DNA from 2 places in the Bradyrhizobium sp. 134 genome. Region 1 is predicted to be linked to the other one. Evidence: predicted binding sites of a transcription regulator. Region 1 holds the regulator's gene; the other holds the start of a gene.
What was found. The regulator PhoB, encoded in region 1, activates phosphate uptake and scavenging genes when phosphate is short. The targets are predictions, from matches to a motif close to TGTCATNNANCTGTCAT.
Positions count from the first base shown of each region.

Region 2: the regulator PhoB is predicted to act here: its motif matches at 5,032-5,048, upstream of IVA75_RS23225 (DUF47 domain-containing protein).

Region 1 covers NZ_JADPKX010000034.1:798,417-806,300, reverse strand. The annotation lists gene IVA75_RS13390 (aspartate aminotransferase family protein) at 1-172, opposite strand, end outside; gene IVA75_RS13385 (GcrA family cell cycle regulator) at 628-1,140, shown strand; gene phoB (phosphate regulon transcriptional regulator PhoB) at 1,380-2,087, opposite strand; gene phoU (phosphate signaling complex protein PhoU) at 2,111-2,827, opposite strand; gene pstB (phosphate ABC transporter ATP-binding protein PstB) at 2,838-3,659, opposite strand; gene pstA (phosphate ABC transporter permease PstA) at 3,656-4,501, opposite strand; gene pstC (phosphate ABC transporter permease subunit PstC) at 4,506-5,495, opposite strand; gene pstS (phosphate ABC transporter substrate-binding protein PstS) at 5,594-6,607, opposite strand; gene IVA75_RS13350 (ATP-binding protein) at 6,751-7,884, opposite strand, start outside.
Region 2 covers NZ_JADPKX010000053.1:495,222-503,105, forward strand. The annotation lists gene IVA75_RS23200 (NnrU family protein) at 1-352, opposite strand, end outside; gene IVA75_RS23205 (hypothetical protein) at 424-1,002, opposite strand; gene IVA75_RS23210 (peptide chain release factor 3) at 1,229-2,848, opposite strand; gene sugE (quaternary ammonium compound efflux SMR transporter SugE) at 3,012-3,326, shown strand; gene IVA75_RS23220 (inorganic phosphate transporter) at 3,319-4,326, opposite strand; gene IVA75_RS23225 (DUF47 domain-containing protein) at 4,343-4,987, opposite strand; gene IVA75_RS23230 (branched-chain amino acid ABC transporter permease) at 5,146-6,114, opposite strand; gene IVA75_RS23235 (branched-chain amino acid ABC transporter permease) at 6,116-6,979, opposite strand; gene IVA75_RS23240 (ABC transporter substrate-binding protein) at 7,052-7,884, opposite strand, start outside.

The sequences.
Region 1 (7,884 bases):
CCGCGACCAGCGCCGGATGGGCATGGCCGAGCGCATTCACCGCCACCCCGGAGGTGAAATCGAGATAGCGCTCGCCATTGGTCGCGATCAGCCAGCAGCCTTCGCCACGCTCGAAACCGAGGTCGGACCTGGCGAAAACGGGGAGCAAATGCGGCGCTGCGCTGTTAGTCATGACGGTCACTTGAATGTTGCGGACGGTGTGAGCGTGCATTGCGCAACGCACCATCGACCGGCCCGGAAAACGAAACGTGCCGCCTCTTGCGGGCGGCACGTGCGACTATCTTAGGCTTGGTGAAACGGGTGTCAATGCCGCCCGGAAAGCCTCGCGAAACGCTGAATCCGTAGTCTTGCGGTGCCGATTTTGCGGGATTTAGTCACGGAACATGTGGAAGCGAGTCGGCGGACTCTTGCGCGGGAGTCACGCCATATTGTAGCGTTTGGATTGTCAGATACGACATCTCGTGCAGTGGTTCTGATCTTTAAGTCCTTATGTACCGGCGTAAACGTTCGGGCGTTCAAGACGCGCCCGGCGAGCCTTAAGGGATTCTGGCGGCACGGGTTTTTGAAGGCTTAGGCATTCGCTACGAGGCCCCAGGATGGCTGGCGCGCAGCGAGGGAAAGGGTGCAATGACGGTTTTGACCTGGTCCGATGATCGCGTCGAGCAGCTGAAAAAGCTCTGGGAGGCCGGACTTTCGGCCAGCCAGATCGCGGCGGAGCTCGGCAATGTGACCCGCAATGCCGTAATCGGCAAAGTGCACAGGCTCGGCCTCTCGGGCCGCGCCAAGAGCCCTTCGTCGGCAGCGCCCCGACCGCGCAAGGCGCGCCCCGCGCAGCACATGATGCGGGTGAGCCGCCCGATCTCGCGCGGCAACACCGCGCTGGCGCAGGCCTTCGAGGTCGAGGCTGAGCCGGATCCGGTCACCTATGACAACGTGGTGCCGATGAGCCAGCGGCTGTCGCTGCTGGAATTGAACGAGGCGACCTGCCACTGGCCGGTCGGCGATCCCTCGAGCCCGGACTTCTTCTTCTGCGGTGGACGGGCGCTGTCCGGCCTGCCCTATTGCGCCCAGCACTCGCGCGTCGCGTACCAGCCGGCGTCGGATCGGCGGCGTGCACCGGTGAAGCCGGGGCCGCGCTAATTACCGCAAGTCGTCGCGCGAAGACGGCTCAACGATTTCAGTGTCGTCCCGGCCAATTGCGCACGGGGGCCGGGACCCATACTCCGAGCGCGCAGTTGTTGCGCGAAAGGGGTCATTCCGAGTCTTCGCCAAACCACGTTCGGTGGTTATGGGTCCCGGATCAGCGCTCGCTTCGCTCGCTTGTCCGGGACGACGTCGAAGAATTCGGGGACAGCTTGCCAACAAACAAGGCTGCAACCCTACACCTGCTCCGCCTTGGCAAACCGATCATCCAGCGCGTAACCAGCGCCGCGGACGGTGCGGATCGGGTCCTGCTCGCGGCCGAGATTGAGCAGCTTGCGCAGGCGGCCGATATGCACGTCGACGGTGCGCTCGTCGATATAGATGTCGCGGCCCCAGACGCTGTCGAGCAGTTGCTCGCGCGAGAACACCCGTCCCGGGTGCTCCAGGAAGAACTCCAGCAGGCGATATTCGGTCGGACCGAGATCGATCGGCCGGCCCGAGCGCGCCACGCGGCGCTTGTCGCGGTCGAGCTCGATGTCGCCAAAAGCAAGGACGGTGGCGAGCCGCTCGGGGCTTGCGCGCCGCAGCAGGCCTTTCACGCGCGCCAGCAGCTCCGGCACCGAGAATGGCTTGACGATGTAATCGTCGGCGCCGGTCGCAAGACCCCGCACCCGCTCGCTCTCCTCGCCGCGCGCGGTGAGCATGATAATCGGGAGCTGCTTGGTCTCGGGACGGGTGCGAAGCCGCCGGCACAGTTCGATGCCTGACAGGCCCGGCAGCATCCAGTCGAGCACGACCAGATCGGGGATGTGCTCCTTGAGGCGGGTGTCGGCGTCGTCGCCGCGCATCACCGTCTCGACGTCATAGCCGTCGCCTTCGAGGTTGTAGCGGAGAAGCTCGGTCAGGGCTTCCTCGTCCTCAACCACCATAATGCGTGCGCCCATCGGGTCGTCGCTCCCTTAAGTCTTCAGGTGTTCGGTACCGTGCTGGCGAAGGTCGTCATGTCGCCCTTCGGCCGCTTGTCGGTGATCGCCTGGCCCTCGATCATGTAGAACACGGTCTCGGCGATGTTGGTGGCGTGGTCGCCGATCCGCTCGATGTTCTTGGCGCAGAACATCAGGTGAATACAGAACGAGATGTTGCGCGGATCCTCCATCATGTAGGTAAGGAGCTCGCGGAACAGCGAGGTGCAGATGGCGTCGACTTCCTCGTCACCCTTCCACACCGCCATCGCCGCCGGCAAATCATGCGCGGCATAGGCGTCCAGCACCGACTTGACCTGCTGCTGCACGAGGTCGGTCATGTGCTCGAGGCCGCGGAACAGCTTGAGCGGATGGAAGTCCGTCTCCAGCGCCGCAACGCGCTTGCCCATGTTCTTGGCGAGGTCGCCGATGCGCTCGAGATCGGTCGCGACGCGCATGGCGCCGACGATCTCGCGCAGATCGACCGCCATTGGCTGGCGCCGGGCGATGGTGAGCACCGCGCGTTCCTCGATGCGCTTCTGCAGCGCGTCGAGTTCAGTGTCGATGGCGACGACGCGCTGGCCGAGCGGGACGTCGCGGCGGATCAATGCGTCGACGGACTCGACGATCATGCGCTCGGCGATGCCACCCATCTCGGCGACCAGGCGCGTGAGTTCCTGGAGGTCGGTGTCGAAGGCCTTTGCGGTATGTTCAGAACCCATGTCGCGTCTCCTAGCCGAACCGGCCGGTGATGTAATCCTGCGTGCGCCGGTCGGACGGCGACGTGAAGATCTTGCTGGTGTCGTCGAACTCGATCAACTCGCCGAGATACATGAAGGCGGTCTTGTCGGAGACGCGCGCCGCCTGCTGCATGTTGTGGGTGACGATCGCGATCGTGTAATCCTCGGACAGCTCCTGGATCAGCTCCTCGACCTTGGCGGTCGAGATCGGGTCGAGCGCCGAACAGGGTTCGTCGAACAGGATCACCTCGGGCCGCACCGCGACGGTGCGGGCGATGCAGAGGCGCTGCTGCTGGCCGCCGGAGAGCGACAGGCCGGAGGCGTTGAGCTTGTCCTTGACCTCGTTCCACAGCGCGCCGCCGCGCAGCGCCTTCTCGACGCGGCCGTCCATTTCGGACTTCGATATCTTCTCATAAAGACGGATGCCGAACGCGATGTTCTCGTAGATCGTCATCGGGAACGGCGTCGGTTTCTGGAACACCATGCCGACGCGGGCGCGCAGCAGATTGAGGTCCAGCTTGCCGTCGAGGATGTTGGTCTGGTCGAGCATGAGCTGACCGGTGGCGCGCTGACCGGGATAGAGGTCGTACATCCGGTTGAAGATGCGCAGCAGGGTCGACTTGCCGCAGCCTGACGGACCGATGAACGCCGTGACGCGGTTGGCGCCGAGCGTCAGGTTGATGTTTTTCAGCGCGTGGTGCTCGCCGTAATAGAAGTTCAGGTTGCGCACGGTCACCTTGGGGGGCGCCTCCGGCAGCACTGCCGCGTGCGGCAGTCCACCTGACGCGCTCATCGATACGGAAAGATCACTCATTTTGCGGTCCTCTCGGCGCCAAGGATGCGCGCGAAAATATTAAGGGCAAGAACGGTCAGGGTGATGAGCAGCGCGCCGCTCCAGGCCAGCTGCTTCCAATAGGCATAGGGGCTCTGCACGAAGTTGTTGATGGTCACCGGCAGGTTTGCCATCGTCTTGTTCAGGCCGAGGCTGAAGAACTGGTTCGACAGCGCGGTGAACAGCAGCGGCGCGGTTTCACCGGCGACGCGGGCGGTCGCGAGCAGCACGCCGGTGATGAGGCCCGAACGGGCAGCGCGATAAGCGATCCGCTTGATCACCAGCGAACGCGGCAGGCCGAGCGCCGAGGCCGCCTCGCGCAACGCGTTCGGCACCAGCAGCAGCATGTCCTCGGTCGTGCGCAGCACCACCGGGATCACGATGACCGCGAGCGCGAGCGAGCCCGCGATCGCCGAGAAGCCGCGCATCGGCACCACCACCGCGCCGTAGATGAACAGGCCGATGATGATCGAGGGTGCCGAGAGCAGGATGTCGTTGATGAAGCGGATCACCGAGGTCAGCCGGTCATTGCGGCCGTACTCGGCGAGATAGGTGCCGGCGAACATGCCGAGCGGCGCGCCGATGCCGACGCCGATCACGGTCATGATCAGCGAGCCGACGATGGCGTTGAGCAGTCCGCCCTCGTTCGATCCCGGTGGCGGCGTGTTCTCGGTGAACAGCTGGACATTGAGTCCGGCCAGTCCGTTGTAGAGCAGCGTAATCAGGATCAGCGCGAGCCAGGTGACACCGAAGGCGGTTGCGGCGATGCAGAGCCCGCGGACGACGATGTCCTTGCGGCGGCGGCGTGAATAGATCGGATTCATGGCGTCAGTTCCCCGCCTTCTTTTCCAGCCGCATCAGCATCAGCCGCGCCGCCGCGAGCACGAAGAAGGTCAGCACGAACAGCAGGAGGCCGAGCAGGATCAGGCCGGACTGGTGCAGGCCGTCGCTCTCGGCGAACTCGGATGCGATCGCCGCCGAGATCGTGGTGCCGGGGGCGAAGATCGACGACGAGATCCGGAACGAGTTACCGATGATGAAGGTCACCGCCATGGTCTCGCCGAGCGCGCGGCCCAGCGCCAGCATGACGCCGCCGATGACGCCGACGCGGGTGTAGGGGATCACCACGCTGCGGACGACTTCCCAGGTGGTGCAGCCGACGCCGTAGGCGGCTTCCTTCAGCACCGGAGGCACTGTCTTGAACACGTCGACCGAAATCGAGGTGATGAAGGGCAGCACCATGATGGCGAGGATCAGCGCGGCATTGAACAGGCTGAGATAGGACGGGGGACCTGCGAAGATCGCGCCCAGCACGGGCACGCCGTCGAAGATCTTGATCATGAAGGGCTGGAACGTGTTGGCGAGGAACGGCCCCAACACGAAGAAGCCCCACATGCCGTAGATGATCGAGGGGATGCCGGCGAGCAGCTCGATCGCCATGCCGATCGGGCGGCGCAGCCATTGCGGGCAGAGCTCGGTGAGGAAGATCGCAATGCCAAGACCCACGGGAATGGCGATCAGCATCGCGATGAAGGAGGTGACGAGCGTGCCGTACATCGGCCCGAGCGCGCCGAGCACGGGCGGATCGGCGGACGGCGCCCAGCGCTGCGTCCACAGGAACGAGACCCCGAATTCCTTCATCGCCGGGAAGGCGCCGACGATCAGCGAAAGGATAATGCCGCCGAGGATCAGAAGCACCGAGATCGCGGAGAGCCGCGTGATCCAGTAGAAGGTGACGTCCCCGAGCTTGAACGCGCTCAAGGCCTTGGCGCGATCATACGGTCCGGCGTCGTCGATTACATCGCTCTGAACGGCCATCTCTGCCACGCCGATCCCCTGTACCAAATAGTATACGTTTTTTGTTGGTCCGTGCCCCGGATGCGGCGCAGCGCATCCGGGGCACGAGCGTCGCGAGCCTAGCTCTTGATGTCGGCAGCCCAGGTCTTCTCGATCAGCTGAACGACCGGGTCCGGCATCGGGATGTAGTCGAGCTCTTCAGCCGCCTTGCCGCCGCTCTTGAAGGCCCAGCGGAAGAACTTGATGGCTTCCTGCGAGGCCGCCTTGTCGGTGGCGTCCTTGTGCATGAGGATGAAGGTCGCCGCCGTGATCGGCCAGGACTTCTCGCCGGGCTGGTCGGTCAGGATGACGTAGTAGCCGGGAGCCTTGGCCCAGTCGGCGTTGGCGGCGGCCGCCTGGAACGCTTCGACGGTGGGCTGCACCGGCTTGCCGGTCTTGTTGACGAGACCGGTGTAGGTCAGCTTGTTCTGCTTGGCATAGGCGTACTCGACGTAACCGATCGAGTTCTTGGTCTGGCTGATGTTGCCCGACACGCCTTCGTTGCCCTTGGCGCCGACGCCGACCGGCCACTCGACGGCGGTACCTTCACCGACCTTGCTCTTCCAGTCCGCGCTGGCCTTGGCGAGGTAGTTGGTGAAGTTGAAGGTGGTGCCCGAACCATCCGAACGGCGGACCACGGTGATGGCTTCCGAGGGCAGCTTCACGTTCGGGTTGAGCTTCTTGATCGCGGCGTCGTCCCATTTGGTGATCTTGCCGAGATAGATGCTGGCCAGCGTCTCGCCGTCGAACACCATCTCACCGGGCTTCACGCCCTCGATGTTGACCACGGGAACGATGGCACCCATCACCATCGGCCACTGGACGAGGCCGTCCTTCTCGAGCTGCTCGGCCTTGAGCGGCGCGTCGCTGGCGCCGAAGGTCACGGTCTTGGCCTGGATCTGCTTGATGCCGCCGCCGGAGCCGATCGACTGGTAGTTCAGGCCGTTGCCGGTCTCTTTCTTGTAGGCGTCGGCCCATTTGGAATAGATCGGGAACGGGAACGTCGCACCGGCACCGGTGATGTCGGCAGCAAAGGCCGCCGTCGTCGATGCGGCGACCATGCCAGCAGCGACGAGTGTTTTGAGGAAATTCATGCTGGTCTCCATACAGGGGAGCGAAGCGCCATCCGCGCCCGATCGCGCTCCCCGTGCCGCCCCTTTAGGAGCGGACAGCTGAGCTTTTACGAAGGTTTGGTGACAGTCGGATGACAGTGTTAAGGAGCTGAAATCGCTGGAATTTAGCTCAGAGCCGCAGGCTTGCCCTGGGGGAAACAGGCAGCGAAAGTGGCGCCCTGCTTGGGCACGCTTTCGATCAAAAGCCGGCCGCGATGGCGGTTAAGAATATGTTTCACCAGCGATAATCCGAGGCCGGTGCCGCCCTGCGAGCGGCTGTCGCCGACATCGACCCGGTAGAACCGCTCCGTCAGCCGCGGCAAATGTTCCGGCGCGATGCCGGGGCCGAAATCCCGGACCAAGACCCGGATTTCCTGAGTTCCATCAGGGGCGGAACTGGACGTCAGCGACACGATGACACGACCGCCCGAGGCGCCGTATTTGAGCGCGTTCTCGATCAAATTCTCGAACAGGCGGAGCAGCTCCTCACGGTCGCCCGCGATCAGCACCGGGGTCTCTTGCAGCTGGGTCTCGACCTCGACCTGGCGTTCCCGGGCCAGCGGCTCGAGCCCGTCGGCGACCTGCAAGATGATCGGCAGCAGGTCGACCAGGGTGTCGGGCCGCACATGGGCCGACAGCTCCACCCGCGACAGCGACAGCAGATCGTCGATCAGACGCGCCATCCGGGTGGCCTGGTTGTGCATGATGCCGAGGAAGCGCTCGCGCGCCTTGGGATCGTCCTTGGCCTGGCCCTGGAGCGTGTCGATGAAGCCGGACAGCGCGGCCAGCGGGGTGCGCAGCTCGTGACTGGCATTGGCGACGAAATCGGCCCGCATCTCCTCGACCCGGCGCAGCGGCGTCTGGTCGTGGAAGGTCATCAGCATGCATTTGTCGGCGCCGCCGAATGTGGTCGGCACCGGCACCGGCGTGATGGTCAGCTCCATCCAGCGATCGACCGGGACATGGTCGAGATAGGTCGCGCGCCGCGGCTCGGTGGTCGCGATCGACTCGCGCAGGGCCGTGATGATCTCGGGCGAGCGCAGCGCGAACTGGGCGAGCTCATTCCGGCGCAGCGCCGGCGCGAGCTGGGCGGCCGCAGCGTTGAGATGGATGACGCGGCCGGCGCGATCGAGCAGCACCGCGGGATCTGGCATGCCGGCGACCACCGCGGCGACTGCCGCGCTCTCGACCGGGTTGACGCGGCGGGTCTCTTCGCGCGAGGCGGCGGTATCGTGCAGGCGCCACGGGATCAGCGCTGC
Region 2 (7,884 bases), on a different contig from region 1:
GCGCCGCCGCCCACAGCTTGATGCCGGCCAGCATCGGATGTTTCAGCGTCGCATAGATGCGGCCGCGCAAGTAGGATGCGACCACCAGGATGACCGCGGGCAACATCAGCGCGAGCGTGATGTGCTTCAGCGCCTTCGGCGGATACCAGACGTCGATCCAGCCGGTCGCGCGATAATGCGCGAAGCCCCAGATGATCAGTGCGAGCCCCGCGAGCGAGGCAAGCGAATAGAGGATCTTGTAGGTCCCCTCGCCCAGTCTCGCGATGGCCTGCGCGCGCGCCTCGCGTTTCGTCGTGAACACATGCGCCGCGAAAAACAGCGCAAGCCCCAGGATCATAACCAGCAGACCCACGAGATTCTCCCCTCAACCAGCGCCCCAGCCCATGGCGTATCATCGATTGGCGGCGGGTCGCAACTAATGCGCTACTTGTGGATCTCGCGATTGTCGACATACCGGATCGCGATCGGCCGCCCGGCGATGGCACCGCCAAGACCGCCGGTGAATTTCAGCGGCAGGCAGGCGTTCAACGATGAATTGACCGCATCGAGGTAGGTGGTTCTCGTCTCGGCGGCCACCCCCGCGGTCGCAAAGGTCAGGCGCGGCGGGCCGATCAGGCCGCCCGATTTGTTGAAGCTGAAACGCACGGCGATCTGCATGCCCGCGCGCGCATTGTCCGTTGGCGGCGACCAGCAGCTGCGCAGCTCGGCGAAGAGATCGCCGATCGTATCGAGATCGTGATCCGGCTTCTGGTATTTGGCGCGATCCGCCTCCGTTGGCACGCTTTGGATCGTGAGCTGGAGGTTCTGGCCATAGGGATAGTCGATCTCGGGAATACAGGGGCCAGGCTCGAGCGGGCTGCAATAGGACGGCGTGCAGGGCCTGCCATCGAGCACGCTGCACGGCTCGTGCGAAAACGGAATTGGGTTGATTTGCCGGGGCCGCGCATCGGCGGCGATCGTCGAGATCGCCAGCAGGAGGAAAACAAGGATGCCGCGCCACATGAAGTGAACTCGCAAGGCCACATGGGTGAACGTGGCATTGCCGCCGGCAACGTCAAGCCTGCGGCTGTTCACATGCGCGCGTCCAAGGACGGTGTCGTCGTCCGGCTTGACCGGACGCCACAGTACTCCGAGACGTTTGTGATTGAGCCGAGAGGCTGCGGCGTACTGGATGCCCCGCTTTCGCGGGGCATGACAGCGGAGGGTGAGGAGCGGACGGAGCCACACCCTACCCCTTCTTCTTGACGTCCTTGACGTTGGTGAACTCGATGCCCTCGGCCCGTTCCCTTGTGTAGCCGAGATAGAACTCGTTCCGCGCCAGATAGACGGGGTCACCGTCGACATCGTCGGCGATGCTCGAAGTGTTGGCCGCGATGAAGGTATCGAGCTTCTTGCGATCGTCCGAAGAGACCCAGCGCGCGAGTTGGAACTCGCTGACCTCGAATTCGACCGGCAGCGAATATTCCGCATCCAGCCGCGCCTTGAGCACGTCGAGCTGCAGTGCGCCGACGACGCCAACCAACGCCGGCGCGCCGTCGCGGGGACGGAACACCTGCACCACGCCCTCTTCCGACATCTGCTGAAGCGCTTCCTTCAGCTTCTTCGCTTTCATCGCATCCGTAAGACGCACGCGGCGGACGATTTCCGGCGCAAAGCTCGGCACGCCGACGAAGTTGAAATCCTCACCGTCGGTCAGCGTATCGCCGATGCGCAACGTGCCGTGATTGGGAATCCCGACGACGTCGCCCGCATAAGCCTCGTCCGCAACCGAACGGTCCTGCGCGAAGAAAAATTGTGGGCTCGACAGCGGCATGCTCTTGCCGGTGCGCACGAGCTTCGCCTTCATGCCGCGGCTCAGCTTGCCGGAGCACAGCCGCGCGAAGGCGATGCGGTCGCGGTGGTTGGGATCCATATTGGCCTGGATCTTGAACACGAAGGCGCTCATGCGCGGGTCGGTGGCTTCGACCTTGCGCTGGTCGCTCTCCTGCGCGCGCGGCTCGGGCGCGAACTTGCCGAGCCCTTGCAGCAGGTCGCCGACGCCGAAATTGCGGAGCGCGCTGCCGAAATAAACCGGCGTCAGATGGCCCTCGCGAAACGCTTCGAGCTCGAACGGTTTTGAAGCCGCGGTGACGAGCTCGAGCTCGTCCTTGACCGCCGACACGTCGAGATTGGCGTTGAGCTTGGCGAGCTCGGCGATCTCGATCTGCTGCGCCGCGCCGGTCTTGGCGCCGCCGCCTTCGAGCAGGCGCACACCGCCATTGACGACGTCGTAGGTGCCGAGGAACTCACGGCCGCGGCCGACAGGCCAGGTCATCGGCGTGGTATCGAGCGCCAGCGTCTTCTCGATCTCGTCCAGGAGCTCGAACACGTCGCGGCTCTCGCGGTCCATCTTGTTGATGAAGGTGATGATCGGGATGTCGCGAAGACGACAGACCTCGAACAGCTTTCGGGTGCGCGCCTCGATGCCCTTGGCGGCGTCGATCACCATGACGGCGGAATCGACCGCCGTGAGCGTGCGATAGGTGTCTTCCGAAAAGTCCTCGTGGCCCGGGGTGTCCAGCAGGTTGAACACCAGACCTTCGAACTCGAAGGTCATGACCGATGTCACGACCGAGATGCCGCGCTCGCGCTCGATCTTCATCCAGTCCGAACGCGTGTTGCGCCGCTCGCCCTTGGCCTTGACCTGGCCGGCCAGATTGATGGCGCCGCCGAACAGCAGCAGCTTTTCGGTCAGCGTGGTCTTGCCGGCGTCCGGATGCGAGATGATGGCAAAAGTCCGCCGCCGCGACACTTCAGCGGCAAGCGAGGAACGGGCCGTCGATTCGGCTGTGGTGGCGATGTCGGACATTGCGGCAGCGTTTGGCAGGGAAAATGAGCCTGATCAAGCCTCATCTGGTGATTGCGGAGCCTTCCGGCCAGCCCCATATCGGGCTTGAGTTGGGAGGGACGACCTTCCCTTTCCATCAGCACACCAGTCGCGGGGACGACCCTGCCTTGAATGGAGGGTCGTCATGGCCTGGAGCATCCTGTTCGTCGCCGGTCTGCTGGAGATCTCCTGGGCGATCGGCCTCAAATATACCGAGGGGTTCACCAAGCTCGTTCCGTCGGTCCTCACGCTCGGCGCCATGGCCGGCAGCATCATCCTGCTCGGGCTCGCCCTCAAATCGCTGCCGATTGGAACCGCTTATGCAGTCTGGACCGGCATCGGCGCGGTCGGTACCGCGACGCTCGGCATCATCCTGTTCGGCGAGCCGGCCACCGCATTCCGCCTCGCCAGCATCGGGCTGATCGTCGCCGGGATTGTCGGACTGAAGCTGGTTACCTGACGAAGATCTTGACCGCCCACCAGGAGAGCGCGGCGACGATGGCCGAGGCCGGCATCGTGATCACCCAGGCATAGACGATCGAGCTGGCGACGTTCCAGCGCACCGCCGAGAGGCGCCGGGCGGCGCCGACACCGACGATGGCGCCGGTGATGGTGTGGGTGGTCGAGACGGGAACGCCGAGGAAGGTCGCCATGAACAGGGTCGCGGCACCGCCGGTCTCGGCGCAAAAGCCCTGCATCGGGGTCAGCTTGGTGATGCGCAGGCCCATGGTCCGAACGATGCGCCAGCCGCCCATCAGCGTCCCCATCGCCATTGCGGCCTGGCACGAAAGCACCACCCAGAAGGGGACGAAGAATTCGCCGCCGAGCTGGCCCTGCGAATAGAGCAGCACGGCGATGATGCCCATGGTCTTCTGCGCGTCGTTGCCGCCGTGGCCGAGCGAATAGAGCGAGGCGGAGGCGAATTGCAGGATCCGGAAGGCGCGATCCACGGCAAAGGGCGTGGAGCGCACCGAGGCCCAGGAGACGATCGCAACCAGCACCATCGCGAGCAGAAAGCCGACGAGCGGAGACAGCACGATGGCGATCACCGTCTTGGACAATCCGCTCCAGACCACCGCCGAAAGGCCCGCTTTGGCCACGCCGGCACCAAACAAGCCCCCGATCAATGCGTGCGACGAGGACGATGGGATGCCGAGCGCCCATGTCACCAGGTTCCAGACGATGGCGCCGACCAGCGCAGCGAAGATCACCTGGGCATCCACGATCGCGGGATCGATGATGCCGGTGCCGATGGTCTGGGCGACGTGCAGCCCGAACACCATGAAGGCGACGAAATTGAAGAAGGCGGCCCAGAACACCGCGTATTGCGGCCGCAGCACGCGGGTCGAGACGATGGTCGCGATCGAATTGGCGGCGTCGTGCAGGCCGTTCAGGAAGTCGAACAGCAGCGCGACGGCGATCAGTCCGACCAGGACGGGAAGACCCAACGCAACATCCACGGCGCGGTCCCCTGCCCTAAACTTGCTCGATGACGATGCTGTTGATCTCGTTCGCGACGTCGTCGAAGCGGTCGGCCACCTTCTCGAGATGGTCGTAGATCTCTGCGCCGACGATGAAATCCATCGCGTTGCCGTTGCGATGCTTGAGGAACAGTTCCTTCAGCCCGATATCATGGAGATCGTCGACGCGGCCTTCCAGCTTGCCCAGCTCTTCCGTGATCGCGGTCAGCATGGCCACGTTCTGGCCGATCTTCTGCATCAACGGCAGCGCACGGCCGACCAGATTGGCGCATTCGATCAGAAGCCCGCCGATCTCCCGCATGGGCGGCTCGAAGCTGCGGACCTCGAACAGCATCACGGCCTTGGCGGTCTGCTGCATCTGGTCGATGGCGTCGTCCATCGAGGTGATCAGGTTCTTGATGTCGCCGCGGTCGAACGGGGTGATGAAGGTACGGCGCACCGCCGTCAGCACCTCACGGGTGATGTTGTCGGCATCGTTCTCGAACTGGTTGACGCGCTGGCAATAGACCGGCGTCTCCTCGCCCCCGTTGAGCATGCTCTGGAGCGCGATCGAGCCCTGGATCACGGTCTGGGCGTGGCGGTCGAACAGGTCGAAGAACCGTTCTTCCTTGGGCAGGAAAGCGCGAAACAATCGCATCATGGGAGAGAGACTACCGGTTGGATAATGGCCTGGCCCGAGCGGGCCGTCATAAAACTGTCATAGACCATTTTCGATCCACGCGCGTGCCACCTCACGCCCGTGGAGCCGGATCATCCACCGCTTTCGCGCGTCAACACATCTTCCATTATATCAATGACTTACAGCGACCGCCGGAAGTAATGCGCGATTTCTCCGATGACGCCGCGGCGGAAGGTGAGCACGCAGATCACGAAGATCGAGCCCTGGATCACGGTCACCCACTGGCCGAACCCCGCCAGATATTGCTGCATGGCGATGATCACGAAGGCACCGACCACGGGACCGAACACGGTTCCGAGTCCGCCGACCAGCGTCATCAGCACGACTTCGCCCGACATCGACCAGTGCACGTCGGTGAGCGAGGCGTTCTGCGCCACGAAGACTTTCAACGCACCGGCAAAGCCGGCCAGCGTGCCCGACAGGACGAAAGCCAGGAACTTGTACTGATCGGTGCGGTAACCCAGCGAGATCGCGCGCGGCTCGTTCTCGCGGATCGCCTTGAGGACTTCGCCGAACGGCGAGTTGATGATGCGGAAGATCAGCAGGAAGCCGGCGAGGAAGCCTACCAGAACCACGTAGTAGAGCACGGTCGGCTTGGTCAGATCGAAGACGCCGAACATGCGTCCCTGCGGAATGCCCTGGATGCCGTCTTCACCATGGGTGAACGGGGCCTGGAGGTAGATGAAGTACAGAAGCTGCGACAGCGCCAGCGTGATCATCGAGAAATAGATGCCCTGGCGGCGGATCGAGATATAGCCCGTGATGAGCGAGAGCACGAAGGCACCGGCGACGCCGACGAGGATGCCGAGCTCCGGCGGCAACGCCCACACCTTCAGCGCATGCGCGCTGCAATAGCCGGCCGTGCCCAGGAACATCGCATGGCCGAAGGACAGCAAACCGCCGTAGCCGATCAGCAGGTTGAAGGCGCAGGCGAGCAGCGCGAAGCACAGCGCCTGCATCACGAAGAACGGGTAGACCCCCGTGAATGGCACCGAAGCCAGCAGCAGCGCCATCACCACAAAGACGATCATCTCGTCGCGGATCGCGCGCGGGGTTACCGGCAGCGTGTCGTCCGTCAAGGCTGTCATGTCAGGCCGCCCTTCCCGTCAATCCCGTTGGCTTCACCAAGAGCACCAGCACCATCAGCACGAACACGACGGTGTTGGAGGCCTCGGGGTAGAAATACTTGGTCAGGCCCTCGATCACACCGAGCGCGAAGCCGGTGATGATGGAGCCCATGATCGATCCCATGCCGCCGATCACCACCACCGCGAACACCACGATGATGAGGTCGGCGCCCATCAACGGTCGCACCTGGTTGATCGGCGCCGACAGCACGCCGGCGAGCGCGGCAAGGCCGACACCGAGGCCGTAGGTCAACGTGATCATGCGCGGAACGTTGACGCCGAAGGCGCGCACCAGCGTCGGGTTTTCGGTGGCGGCGCGCAAATAGGCGCCGAGCCGGGTCTTCTCGATCAGGAACCAGGTCGCGATGCAGACCACCAGCGAGAAGATGACGACCCAGCCGCGATAGACCGGCAGGAACATGAAGCCGAGATTCATGCCGCCCTTGAGCTGGTCCGGAATGGCGTAAGGCAGGCCGGAGGAGCCGAAATAGTTCTGGAACACGCCCTGCACGATCAGCGCAATGCCGAAGGTCAGAAGCAGGCCGTAGAGATGATCCAGCCCGGTCAGCCATTGCAGCATGGTCCGTTCCAGGATCATGCCGAAGATGCCGACAATGATCGGTGCAAACAGCAACGCCCACCAGTAGTTGATGCCGCCGAGGTTCAGCAGGAAGTAGGCGACGAACGCGCCCATCATATAGAGCGCGCCATGGGCGAAATTGATGATGTTGAGCATGCCGAAGATCACGGCAAGCCCGAGACTGAGCAGCGCGTAGAACGAGCCGTTGATCAGTCCCACCAGTAGCTGAGCGTAAAGAGCCTGCATCGATCCCGCACCCGGTCCCTTCGGCGTTCCCTGAAAGTCGCCCGCAGGCCTGATGGCCTGCGGGCGGTTATCTTACTTCTTCAACAGAGCGCATTTGCTCTCGGACAGCGGCGTGAAGGCCTGGTCGCCCGGCACCGTGCCGACCAGCTTGTAGAAATCCCACGGTCCCTTGGACTCGGAGGGCTTCTTCACCTCGAACAGATAGGCATTGTGGATGGTGCGGCCGTTGGGCTGGATCTCGCCCTTGCCGAACAGATCGTCTTCCGTCGGCATCGACTTCATCTTCTCGACGACCTTGGCGCCGTCATGCGGGTTGCCGCCGAGCGCTTCGAGTGCCTTGAAATAGTGACGCACGCCCGCATAGACGCCGGCCTGCACCATGGTGGGCGGCGCGTTGTTCTTCATCTTGTCGGCGAAGCGCTTCGAGAACGCCCGGGTCTGGTCGTTCATGTCCCAGTAGAAGGTCTCGGTGAAGTTGAGGCCCTGTGCGGTCTCGAGCCCGATCGCCTTGACGTCAGTGAGGAACAGCAGCAGCGCCGCGAGCTTCTGGCCGCCCTTGACGATGCCGAACTCGGCCGCCTGCTTGATCGTATTTGTGGTGTCGCCGCCGGCATTGGCAAGGCCGATGATCTTGGCCTTGGAGGCCTGCGCCTGGAGCAGGAAGGACGAGAAGTCCGGCGTGTTGAGCGGGTGCTTGACGCCGCCGACCACCTTGCCGCCATTGGCGGTAACGACAGCGGTGGTGTCGCGCTCCAGCGCCGCGCCGAAGGCGTAGTCCGCGGTCAGGAAGAACCAGGTGTCGCCGCCGGCCTTCACGAGCGCCTGGCCGGTGGTGTGGGCCAGCATGTAGGTGTCATAGGTCCAGTGCACCGTGTTGGGCGAGCACTGCGCGTTCGTCAAATCCG